Regions from separate parts of the Pantoea sp. App145 genome, predicted to be linked through region 1. Evidence: predicted binding sites of a transcription regulator. Region 1 holds the regulator's gene; each other region holds the start of a gene.

Region 1 (4,253 bases):
GCTGCCAAACATCAGCATTACGGCAAAACGCGCTGCGGTGCGTAACGCCGGGGACTTTAGCGACAGGTAACTGCGCAGCGCCGGAAAAAACGGCAAACGTCGCTGGCGGTCGGCCATCAGGTCACGGGTATAAAGAGGTTTCTGCGTGCGCAGGACGCGGGCTATCCGACTGAAATGGTACAGGCAAAAATTACCGACCGGATTATCCGGGTGCTGGCGCGCAATCTTTTCCAGCGCCCCGAGCTGCTTCTCCATATGAAAGCGCTCCGGCAACTGGTGATAGAGGATAGCATCGGCCAACAGCCGCAGCCGCGCCGATATGGTCTTCGCATTCCAGCGGATCACCGCTTCAGCATGGCTCTGCTCCACCAGTTTTTGCACTTCTTCAGGCTGATGCAGGCTGACCGAGATGTGTTCCTGGAGATCGAGTGCCACCTGGAAGGCACGCGTCAGACGTTTATGGCTGTTGTTACGGCTGGCAGACAGCATATGCATTTGCTGATAACAGGTGGTGATCAGGTCGACCGCTTTTTGCTGCCGGGCCAGCAGTGGGGGGAGCGCTTTTTCCGGATCGGTCAGCTGCGTCAGCAGGGTATATTTGGCATCGCAATAATCCGCCAGCTCGCGATACAGCAGGCTGAGGGTTTCACGCATCGGCTGTTCTTTCCACAGCCAGAACCAGAGCCAGTTAAACAGCCCGTACCACAGCGTGCCGCCGATATACAGCAGCGGCGGTACCCATATCGGCATGCGTCCTGCGAGGCTGAGTGTGAAGATGGCGGCGATAAGGGTGCCGGGCAGCAAACGGCCATGCAACGGACTGATTTCGCCGGTGACGCCCACCAGCAGCGGCAGAGCCAGCATAATCAGCGGCAAAGGAACATGGTAATCCGTCAACCACTGAATCAGAAAGCTGCCGGTGGCAAACAGGGATCCGCCGACAATCAGGCGTTTAAAGAAACGTTTATGTGGTGTATCCAGACCCGCGATATTGCAGCAGGCGGGAACCAGCGAGAACAGCAAACCTTTTTGCAGGTCACCAAACAGCCAGCCGAGAGCCACGGGCAGGCAAAGCACCAGCGTTTGCCGCAGGGCATAATTAACTTCGGGATGATAGATGATTCGACGCCACATCAGCTCATCGTAGACAAAAACGGCGCGATGTGACCATCACGCCGTGGGTGAGAAGGAATTAGCGGGTGCCGTAAACGACGATGGTTTTACCATGTGCGGAGATCAGGTTTTGATCTTCCAGCATTTTCAGAATACGGCCAACTGTCTCGCGTGAGCAGCCAACGATCTGACCAATTTCCTGACGGGTGATTTTGATCTGCATCCCGTCCGGGTGGGTCATGGCATCAGGCTGTTTGGCCAGATTGAGCAGCGTCTGCGCAATGCGACCGGTCACATCAAGGAAGGCAAGGTTGCCGACTTTTTCTGATGTCACCTGCAGGCGACGTGCCATCTGCGCCGAAAGACGCATTAAAATATCCGGGTTTACCTGAATCAGCTGACGGAATTTTTTGTAGGAAATTTCAGCCACTTCGCAGGCAGTTTTTGCTCGTACCCAGGCACTGCGTTCCTGACCTTCTTCAAACAGGCCAAGCTCGCCGATGAAATCCCCCTGATTGAGGTAGGAGAGAATCATCTCTTTGCCTTCTTCATCTTTAATCAGTACCGCAACGGCACCTTTCACGATGTAGTAGAGCGTTTCCGCTTTTTCACCCTGGTGAATCAGGGTGCTTTTGGATGGATATTTGTGAATATGGCAATGGGACAGGAACCATTCGAGTGTAGGGTCTGTTTGCGGTTTGCCGAGAACCATTCGCTATTATCCTCTGTTGTAATCGTGCCCAAAACACAGGGGGCAATTTTCCCTGTCAGGCGGTGAAATCGTAGAGCGCTTCCAGTAAAGGAAATTATTCGGGTGGACTCTTAAGCCAGGCTTCTGATTCTTCCCGCCTTCGTCTGTTACGACGAAAATATTTTCAGCTCTGTTTGTAGCACAGCTTTTGCTAGCTGTCTTGTGTTGTCTCGCTTCAGCAAAAGGGCGATTAGTCTGGATTGCTGTTTCTCAGGTGAAAGCGTACTCTGGCGGCAAATCAGCTTGGTCAGGAGAAAGAATAATGCAGGCACGAGTCAAATGGGTGGAGGGGCTTACCTTTCTCGGAGAATCCTCATCGGGTCATCAGGTATTAATGGATGGGAACTCGGGTGATAAAGCGCCGAGTCCGATGGAGATGGTGCTGATGGCGGCGGGTGGTTGCAGCGCGATTGACGTGGTGTCTATCCTGCAAAAAGGGCGCAATGAAGTGACCGATTGCGAGGTGAAACTCACTTCTGAACGTCGTGAAGAAGCGCCACGGATTTTTACACACATCAATCTGCATTTTATTGTCAGCGGCAAAGCGCTGGGCGATAAAGCGGTGGCGCGTGCGGTGGATTTGTCGGCAGAGAAATATTGTTCGGTGGCGATCATGCTGGGCAAAGGGGTCGACATCACCCACAGCTATGAGGTTATCGAGCTATAGCACGAACGTAGCGGCGCGATAAATCGCGCCGATACGGAAATGACGGATTATTCAATCCGTTTACCTTCAATCAGCCGCTGCACCAGCGGTGTCATAATCAACTCCATCGCCAGCCCCATTTTGCCACCCGGCACCACCAGGGTGTTCATATGCGAGATAAAGGAATCCTGAATCATCGCCAGCAGGTAAGGAAAGGCAATACCTTCCAGCCCACGAAAATGGATCACCACAAAGCTTTCATCCAGCGACGGAATCTCACGTGCGGCAAACGGATTTGAGGTATCAACGGTAGGTACGCGCTGGAAGTTGATATGGGTGCGCGAGAACTGTGGCGTAATGAAGTTGATGTAATCCTCCATCGAACGTACCACCGAATCCATCACCGCTTCGCGCGAATGACCGCGTTCGCTGGTGTCGCGAATCAACTTCTGAATCCACTCGAGGTTCACAATCGGCACCACGCCGACCAGCAAATCCACATGTTCGGCCACATTGTGTTGCTGTGTCACGACGCCGCCGTGCAAACCCTCATAAAACAGCACATCCGTGTTTTCCGGCAGCGGTTGCCAGGGCGTAAAGGTGCCGGGAACCTGATTCCACGGCACGGCTTCATCATAGGTGTGAAGATATTTGCGCGACTGCCCGAGACCGGATTGTCCGTATTGTCTGAAGGTTTGCTCCAGCAGGCCAAAATCGTTGGCCTCCGGTCCGAAGTAGCTGATATGACGGCCCAGATCGCGCGCTTTGCGGATCGCCATGTCCATCTCTGGACGCGTATAACGATGGAAACTGTCGCCTTCCACTTCTGCGGCGTGCAGATCCAGCTGCTGGAAAATTTTCCGGAAGGCAAGGCTGGTGGTGGTGGTTCCGGCTCCGCTGGAACCGGTAACGGCGATAACTGGATGCCTGGCTGACATGACAAAGCTCCCTGTGAAGTCCGGCGATGAGCATTGTTAGCACGAAATGCCGGGATGTGCATTAGCCGCGAAATTCACCGCGCGCCATGATATTGACGGTTTCGTGCAGTTCAGACCACACCAGTACCGCCTCGCCACGCTCCAGCTGGCGGCGCACATCGGCGACCTTCTGCGCCAGACTGCGCTCCTGTTCACCGTAGTCGGTGCCTTCGCGTAATACAAAGGCTTCAATCAGGTTTTCCAGCGTTTCGGGGTCGAGTTGTTGCCACGGTATAATCACGATCACATATCCAGATAAGTTGATAGCCACTGTGGCACGCGTTGCTCCAGCCACATTTGCGGGCGCAGCAATGTCCCGCCGACAAAGCCAACGTGGCCGCCTTGCTGCGTCAATTGGTATTCAATTGACGAGGACAGCTGCTCCGGTTGCGGGATAACTGCGTCAGTCATAAAGGGATCGTCTTTGGCGTGAATGATCAGCAGCGGCTTACGGACATTGATTAAGTGCGGCATGGCGCTGGCGCGGTGATAATAGTCCCCCGCATCGATAAAACCGTGCGCCCGTGAGGTGACGGCATCGTCAAAGTCGCGCAGACGCCGCAGGGTGCGTAGCTGGCGTAAATCCACCGGCAAGGTACCGGGCCAGGCGCGCAGCTTGCGCTTCGCATTTTTTTTCAGCTGCGTCAGCAAATAATGCTGATAAAAGCGTGAGAAACCGTTCTCCAGTTTCTGGCTGCACGGCTCCAGCAGCAGCGGTGCCGAGATAGCGACGGCGGCATCAAAAGGCGCATCACTGCCCTCCATC
Region 2 (4,253 bases), 1.8 Mb from region 1:
TTCATAATCTTAAGGATTTTCCGTGAGTCGCTCTTCTCAGGCTGTGACACTCGACGAGGACGAAGTGTCCGTTGTGCCTGCCTCAGTTCCCGCATCAGCAACATGGATTGAACGTGGTTCGCCGCAATTTATGCGTGTTACCCTTGCCCTGTTCTCTGCCGGTCTTGCCACCTTTGCCCTGCTCTATTGCGTCCAGCCTATTCTGCCCGTGCTTTCCCAGCAGTTTGGTGTATCGCCAGCGGCCAGTAGTATCTCGCTGTCACTTTCGACTGCCCTGATGGCACTGGGATTGCTGGTCACTGGCCCGCTGTCGGATGCTATTGGTCGCAAATCGGTGATGGTCACCGCACTGATGCTGGCGGCCATCTGTACCGTCATTTCTGCCATGATGACCAGCTGGCACGGCATCCTGCTGATGCGTGCGTTGATTGGTTTATCGCTCAGTGGTGTGGCTGCGGTCGGGATGACTTACCTGAGCGAAGAGATTCATCCACGCGTGATCGCCTTCTCGATGGGGCTGTATATCAGCGGTAACTCGATTGGCGGGATGAGCGGACGTCTGCTGACCGGGGTGCTGACCGATCTGTTTTCATGGCGCATTGCCATTGGGGTGATTGGCTGTTTTTCGCTGGCTTCCGCGTTGATGTTCTGGAAAATCCTGCCTGCTTCGCGTCATTTCCGCCCGGCTTCTCTGCGTCCACATAACCTGCTGATCAATTTCCGTCTGCACTGGCGAGATAAGGGCTTGCCGCTGTTGTTCGCCGAAGGTTTTCTGCTGATGGGCGCATTTGTCACCCTGTTCAACTACATTGGCTACCGCCTGTTAAGTGCCCCGTGGTTTCTCAGCCAGGCAGTGGTGGGATTGCTCTCTGTGGTCTATCTGACGGGCTCCTGGAGTTCGCCAAAAGCCGGTGCCATGACCAGTCGCTTTGGACGCGGTCCGGTGATGATCGCTGCCACCGCCATCATGCTGTGCGGATTATTACTGACAGCATTCAATACGTTGTGGATTATCCTGCCCGGCATGATGCTGTTTACCGCAGGTTTCTTTGCCGCTCACTCGGTTGCCAGCGGCTGGATTGGTCCGCGCGCCCGTCGTGCAAAAGGCCAGGCATCATCCCTCTATCTCTTCAGTTACTACGCGGGTTCCAGTGTCGCCGGTACATTAGGTGGCGTGTTCTGGCACAGCTTTGGCTGGAGCGGCGTTACGCTGTTTATCAGCATGCTGCTGGTGCTGGCTTTGCTGGTCGGCTGGCGTTTGCAGTGCCGTAAACTGTAGTAGCCTGCATCTTTATAACGGGGTCATTGCGCCCCGTTTTCCCACGCAAAAAACACTTCCTGATAAACCTTTAGTCCCAATCAAAACAAAATATCAATTGCTAGCTATAATTTGTTCTATTCCAACTATTGTTAGACTTTTTTTTCACAGCAACGAGGAAGTCAGATGGGACTCTATTATTATGTCGATAAGCACGCAGGTTATAATGACAATCACGTGGTTCATGCCACCGGCTGTCCCTTCCTTCCCCCCGACGCGGCACGGCGTTTTCTTGGCACTTTTTATACCGCGAACGCCGCAATTCAGCAGGCGCGAAAATTTTTCCCCAGCGCCATGGGCTGCGAACATTGCTGTCCGGTTTTGGTAAAAAAAAACCTGACGACTCAGAATAATGTGGCGCTAAAACACCTGGTGTGACTCTGATAATCCCGGCCTGGATTCCGTCGCAGCGGTGCGCCATTTTGTTAAGTTTTCCTGCGGCATTTCGCTATGTTAGAGACACTAAAACTGGCTTCAGGTTGGATCGTTGATGCGGGAAAAATTCGCGAAGTCACAAATCGCCCTGCACTGGTTAACAGTGCTGTTGATCGCCATTGCCTATACCACCATTGAACTGCGCGGTCTGGTTCCGCGTGGTTCATGGGCGCGGAATCTGATGATAATGACGCACTATAGCTGCGGTGTATCGGTATGGGTACTGATGCTGGCGCGTGGTGTGTTACGCCATCGTCACGCTTCACCCGATATCCTGCCGCCCCCGCCACGCTGGCAACAGGGTTTAGCCAACCTGATGCATCTTCTGCTGTACGCGTTGTTTCTGGTATTGCCGATTCTGGGAGTAACCTCGAAGTATCTGAATGGACGTCCCTGGCAATTATTTGGCGTGGTGATGCCCGTCAGCGCAACCCCGAATTTTGATCTCGCCGATAGCCTGATCAGCTGGCATGAGACCCTTGCTCCACTCGGTTACTGGTTAATCGGCCTGCATGCAGCCGCAGCATTACTGCACCATTACGTATTCAAAGACAACACGCTGTTGCGCATAATGCCGGCACGCAAACGCGGCTAATAACCTCAGGCTATTGACTTTAGCGTTGGCGATAAAAAATATTCAGCAATAAAACGCGCTTAGAAGGTTTCCCTCCGCGTTTTAATCCATCACAATAGGCACAAATTGTGATGGATGTCACTTTACATGGGTGTCTTTCGCCCTTCATTTGCTGCTCACTGATCTGAAATTAATGCAATCAACAACCGTCTCCCGTAAAACGGCCTGGCTACGCGTGGTGCTGCTGGCCATTGCCGCTTTTGTCTTTAATACCACCGAATTTGTGCCGGTCGGCTTGTTGTCAGATATCGCCGCCAGCTACTCGATGAAAACGGCTGATGTCGGCATCATGCTGACCATCTATGCCTGGGTAGTGGCGCTGTTATCGCTGCCGCTGATGTTGCTGACGCGCAATATTGAACGCCGCCTGCTGCTATCGATTCTGTTCGTGCTGTTTATCGCCAGCCATGTGCTTTCGTCTGTGGCCTGGGATTTCACCTCACTGGTGCTCTCCCGTATCGGTATCGCCCTCGCCCATGCGGTGTTCTGGTCGATTACCGCGTCGCTGGCGATACGCGTTGCTCCGGCGGGTAAAAAGACCCAGGCGCTGAGTATGCTGGCAACCGGCACCGCGCTGGCGATGGTCCTGGGGGTGCCAATTGGCCGCGTCGTAGGTCAGTATCTGGGCTGGCGCACCACCTTTGGCATGATTGGTTTGTCTGCCCTGGTGCTGCTGGTGTTACTGGTGCGTATTCTGCCGCGTCTGCCAAGCGAACACACCGGATCGCTCAACAGCGTACCGATGCTGTTTCGCCGACCGGCGCTGGTCAGTATGTATGTGCTGGTGACAGTGGTGGTGACCGCCCATTATACCGCCTACAGCTATATCGAACCCTTTATGCAAGTGGTAGCGAATTCCGGGGAGAACTTCACCACCTTGTTACTGCTACTGTTCGGCTCTGCGGGGATTATCGGTAGCGTGCTGTTCAGTACCCTCGGCAATAAATATCCCTCAGCCCTGCTGATTGCGGCCATCGCCGTGATTACCTTGAGCATGGGTTTGCTGATCTTTGCCGCCGTGCGTCCGGCAGCCATTGCCACGCTCTGTATCTTCTGGGGTATGGCCATGATGATGATCGGGCTGGCGATGCAGGTGCGGGTATTGTCGCTGGCACCGGACGCGACCGATGTGGCGATGTCGCTGATGTCCGGCATTTATAACATCGGCATTGGTGCCGGAGCGCTGTTGGGCAACCAGGTCAGCCTGCATTTAAGCATGGCGGATGTGGGAAATGTGGGTGGGTTAATTGGTCTGGTCGCGTTGTTCTGGTGCATCTACATCTTCCGTCGCTATCCGCAGTTGCGTTCGAACGGATAGTCGAAAAAGGGCTTCAGATACGCTGTTATCTGAAGCCAGCCCCTTCTTATTTATAGAGTTCTGCGGTGCCATGCAGGTTGTTGTTGCCAGAGGTCGAAGTGATGCGGAAAGACTTTGCTCCGGCAGCACTCGCCTTCTCCGCCAGTTGATTCTCCAGCGATGTCAAATCCGTGCTACCTGATGCGCTTACCACACCAATTTGTTGTTGATTCACTGGTGCTTCGCTCACCAGATCAGCAGCCATGGTACCAAACGCGATTGATGACAGGGCCACAGCGGCCAGGGTCAGTTTAATGCTTTTCATGATTTGTCTCTCTTTGCAGATGAAATTAGGGTCAGTCGCCATTAAATTAACAACCGTTAAGTAAATGCTAGATCCAAAGCCGTATGCGCGTCAACTATTTTATTAACGCTCGTTATTTTAATGGGAAGTAGCGTGAGTATGGGCTTTGGCGTCGATCTACACTTGACGGATCAGGCGGTTTTTCCGATCAAAAGCACAAACGGGCAAAGTGTGGACATCACTTTACCCGCTGCCCTTGCATATT
Region 3 (4,253 bases), 1.8 Mb from region 1:
TTTTTCACGGATGATCTCATCCAGCGCCGCCAGCAGTCGCTGACGCGGTGCCAGCCGATCCACCGTCAGATCTTTCATCCCGTCCGGCACCCAAATGTTCATTACCGATGCCGTACCCAGCTGTTCGCCGAACGAAGCCGAAATGCGGCGGCTGGCCTTGCAGTGGTCAATCCAGAACTGGCGGATGCTCTTATCTGCATGCGCCAGAGTAAAACCGTCGGCGCTCAGCGGGTGTGAGAAACAGGTCGGGTTGAAATCCAGCCCCAGTTTGTTGCTTTTTGCCCACGCCACCCAGTTGCTGAAATGTTCTGGTTCGATGGCATCACGCTCTACTGGCTTATCGCTTTCCAGATAGATCGCGTGCAGGTTGAGGCGTTTAGCTCCCGGAATCAGCGACATCGCTTTATCGAGATCAGCGCGCAGCTCCTCAGCATTACGCGCCTTGCCCGGGTAGTTGCCGGTGGCCTGAATACCACCGGTCAGAGCACCTTGCGGGTTCTCGAATCCGCGCACGTCATCGCCCTGCCAGCAGTGCATCGACACCGGGATACCATCCAGTTGCGTCATTACCTGTTCCACATCCACGCCGATCGCGGTGTAGCGTTGTTTCGCCAGGTCAAAGGCCTGTTCAATCAGCTTTGTCATAAGCAAGTTCCTTAGCGGGTTGGCTCAGCGCGGCAAAACGTGCCTGGCTGGCACGAAAAGCGCTGTTGTTAAGCGGTTCGAATTTTTCTAACGGGAAGTTTTGGCTGATACAGCGACGCAGGTCGGCCACATCACGCAGCTCACCGAGAGCGATCAGCTGGCAGCCGACATTGCCCAGCGTCGAGGCTTCCACCGGTCCGGCGAACACCGGCAGCTGGCAGGCATCGGCGCAAAGCTGGTTGAGCAACGGGTTCTGGCACCCCCCTCCAACCACATGCAGCTGACGCAAAGGTTCAGCACGTAGCTGGCCGAGTTCGCTGATGACCTGGCGATACAGCAGGGCCAGGCTGTCAAAAATGGTGCGGGCCAGCGCGGCAGGTGACTGAGGAACCGGCATATGTTGTTCCGCACAGGCGTTCTGAATTTCCTGCACCATACTGGCGGGATTGATAAAGCGGCTGGCGTTGGGGTTGATCAGGGCGCGGCAGGCCGGTTCATCCGCCGCCTGCTGAATCAATCCACACAGATCGCTGATTTGCAGCTCACTGCACACCCGCTGCAACAGCCACAGGCCCATGATATTTTTCAATACCCGGTAGCCCTCCGCGCCCCCTTCATTGGTGATATTGGCGTCAAGCGCGGCACGGCTCAGGCAAGGTTGCAAGCTCTCAATCCCCATCAGTGACCAGGTACCAGAGCTAAGATAAGCGGCATCATCCTGCATTAAAGGCGTTGCCAGCACGGCACTGGCGGTGTCGTGGGTGGCGACCGCAATCACCGGAATCCTGTGTCCACGGGGACTGGACCAAAAACCGACGGTGTTACCCGGTGCGGAGGGTTTGCCAAACCAGCGGGCATCCACTCCCGCCCAGGCCAGTAAATCCGGGTCCCATTCGCCACTGGTGATGTTCAGCAATTGGGTCGTCGTGGCGTTGGTGTATTCCCAGTTCATGTTGCCGGTCAATTGATAATGCAGGTAGTCCGGAATCATCAACGCATGTGCTACCTGCGCCTGCCAGTCTGGCTGTTGCAAATGCAGGGCACGCAGCTGATACAGGGTGTTAAACGGCAGAAACTGAATGCCGGTGCGCTGATAAATGGCCTGTTTGCCGAGATCGCTGATTGCCTGCGTCATCTGGCCGTCGGTACGGGCATCGCGATAGCTCACTGCCTCGCCGACCCGCTGTCCATCAGCATCCAGCAACACCAGGTCAACACCCCAGGTATCGATACCGATGCTGTCCGGCACGATACCTTCCTCATCCAGCTGTTGTAGCCCGCAACGTATCTCCTGCTCCAGATGGTCCAGATCCCAGCAGTCGTAACCGGCACGACGCACGCGCTGATTAGCAAAACGGCGCACTTCCCGCAGGGTGATGCGCTGAGACGCGGAGGTCCATTGAGCGAGCATTATGCGCCCGCTGGATGCGCCTAAATCAATGGCAACAATGTTACGCATACTCATGGCGAGTTCTTCCTGTGATGAGATGCGTACAGAGTAAAAATCCTGCCGTCTGGTCACCTTCCCCTTACTGCCAGCGCGCCAATGCTGCTGGCACCGTTACAAAGATGTTCGTGAGACAGCTCACAGAACCACACAAGCACCGGGTTGTGACCTTCGCCGCATTTTCCCGAACAACACGCGAGATCTTGAAAAATTAGCCATTTTCCTGCATTGCCCGGTTGAAAATTCAAGGTAAGGTGGCAGCCGCCTGAGTAGACTCGGTTACGGTTTTGTTAATAATGAGAGGCGAGCCATGACCGTTTTACACAGCGCAGATTTTTTCCCTGCCGGGGATTACGCCATCGCTATCGAGCCGCGCGTGCCGCAGCAGGCGTTTCCTGAACATCACCATGATTTCCACGAAATTGTGCTGGTAGAACAGGGTTCCGGCATTCATGTGTTCAATGGTCAGCCGCAGGCGCTGTGTGCCGGTTGTGTGTGTTTCGTTCGCGATCACGATCGCCATCTTTATGAGCAAACCGACAACCTGTGTCTGACCAATGTGCTGTATCGCAGTCCGGCGGCCTTCCGCTTTCTCTCTGGTCTGCAAGCTTTGCTACCGCGCGAGGAGGATGGCAATTACGCGTCACACTGGCGGATTAACCACAAGGTGATGGACCAGGCCTTGCAGATTGTTACGCAGATGAATCCGCCAGGCGTCTGGTCACTGGAGAAGCAGGCACGTCAGGAACAGTTGTTCCTGCAACTGCTGGTGTTGTTGCGCGAGGCGGGTCACAACGATGAAGCCCAGGATCAGGAAGCCCGATTGCATCGGTTGCTTGACTGGCTGAATGAGCACTACAGTGAAGAGATTGTCTGGGAGGCACTTGCTGACCAATTTTCACTGTCGCTGCGCACACTGCATCGTCAGATGAAGCAGCAAACCGGGAATACGCCGCAACGCTACCTGAACCGGTTGCGCTTGCTACAGGCGCGCCACCTGTTACGGCACAGCGATTTGCGCATTACGGATATCGCCTTTCAGTGTGGATTTGGTGACAGCAACCATTTCTCCACCTTGTTCCGGCGGGAATTTGGCTGTGCACCCAGAGCGGAGCGCCAGCAGATGTTGTGATTAGGAGTGGCCCTCATGTCGCTAATATTGTCGCGCGAAGACTATTTCCCGGCACCCTCTTTGCCGATTGCGGTAGCTGAACGCCTGCCGCAGCCTTCCTTCCCGCCGCATCGTCATGAGTTCAGTGAAATTGTGATTGTCTGGCGCGGCAACGGCTTGCATGTGCTCAACGATCGACCGTGGCTGATTACCTGTGGCGATGTGTTTTATATCCGTGATAACGACTGCCACAGCTATGACAGCGTCAACGATCTGGTGCTGGACAATATTCTCTACTGTCGTGACCGCTTTCATCTTGGGCTGGACTGGAGCCAGCTGCTGCCGCCCGACGATGCGGAATCGCCCGGTTGCTGGCGCTTAACCACGCGTGGCATGGCGCTGGCACGCGGGGTGATCACCCAGTTGGAGCGGGAAAGCCGCAAAAGCGATCCTCTCTCAATTCAGCTTTCTGAAGCGCTTTTTCTGCAGCTGGCGCTGATACTACGCCGCCACGGTTATGCGGCGGATCGTCCCTGGGTGTTGCCGGAGGGGGAACAGCTGGACCTGCTGATGTCTGCCTTGCAGGGCGCGATTGACCGCCCTTTCGACCTCGCCATGTTTTGTCAGCAAAATCAGTTGAGTGAACGGGCGCTAAAACAATTATTTCGCCAGCAGACCGGCATGACCATCGGCCATTATCTGCGTCAGTTACAGCTATGCCAGGCGAAATACTTGCTGCGTACTCAGGATTGGCTAATCAGTGAAGTGGCTGCTCGTTGCGGCTTTGATGACAGCAATTATTTTTCGGTGGTATTTACGCGTGAAACCGGCCTGACGCCGAGTGCGTGGCGGCAACGTTTTTTGCCAAACCGCCCGATAATGGTGAATGAAACACATTAAATCATTGCGGCGCGATAATTCGCGCCGCAATGATTAATCAGGATGCCATGCCCAGCCCGACTATATTCGCCGCAATGATGATCACCACACAGCCAAGCGACAGTACACGTACCGGACGTTGCCCAACAGCTTTCCATTCCTTCATGACCA

Evidence for each region. The regulator CRP, encoded in region 1, controls carbon source genes, mostly activating them, when cyclic AMP is high. The targets are predictions, from matches to a motif close to ATGTGANNNNNNTCACAT.
Region 2: RCF31_RS03025 (sugar transporter) is a predicted target of CRP. The motif match lies at 2,454-2,471, and genes of this name have one in related genera.
Region 3: rhaS (HTH-type transcriptional activator RhaS) is a predicted target of CRP. The motif match lies at 2,255-2,272, and genes of this name have one in related genera.

The regions. Positions count from the first base shown of each region.
Region 1 covers NZ_CP133290.1:3,194,697-3,198,949, forward strand. The annotation lists gene RCF31_RS14570 (YccS/YhfK family putative transporter) at 1-1,134, opposite strand, end outside; gene crp (cAMP-activated global transcriptional regulator CRP) at 1,193-1,825, opposite strand; gene RCF31_RS14580 (OsmC family protein) at 2,127-2,531, shown strand; gene RCF31_RS14585 (phosphoribulokinase) at 2,579-3,448, opposite strand; gene RCF31_RS14590 (YheU family protein) at 3,510-3,728, opposite strand; gene RCF31_RS14595 (hydrolase) at 3,731-4,253, opposite strand, start outside.
Region 2 covers NZ_CP133290.1:673,614-677,866, reverse strand. The annotation lists gene RCF31_RS03040 (MFS transporter) at 23-1,279, shown strand; gene RCF31_RS03035 (hypothetical protein) at 1,445-1,696, shown strand; gene cybB (cytochrome b561) at 1,809-2,348, shown strand; gene RCF31_RS03025 (sugar transporter) at 2,521-3,705, shown strand; gene bhsA (multiple stress resistance protein BhsA) at 3,752-4,009, opposite strand.
Region 3 covers NZ_CP133290.1:666,863-671,115, reverse strand. The annotation lists gene RCF31_RS03000 (L-rhamnose isomerase) at 1-645, opposite strand, end outside; gene rhaB (rhamnulokinase) at 629-2,110, opposite strand; gene rhaS (HTH-type transcriptional activator RhaS) at 2,403-3,224, shown strand; gene rhaR (HTH-type transcriptional activator RhaR) at 3,240-4,103, shown strand; gene rhaT (L-rhamnose/proton symporter RhaT) at 4,141-4,253, opposite strand, start outside.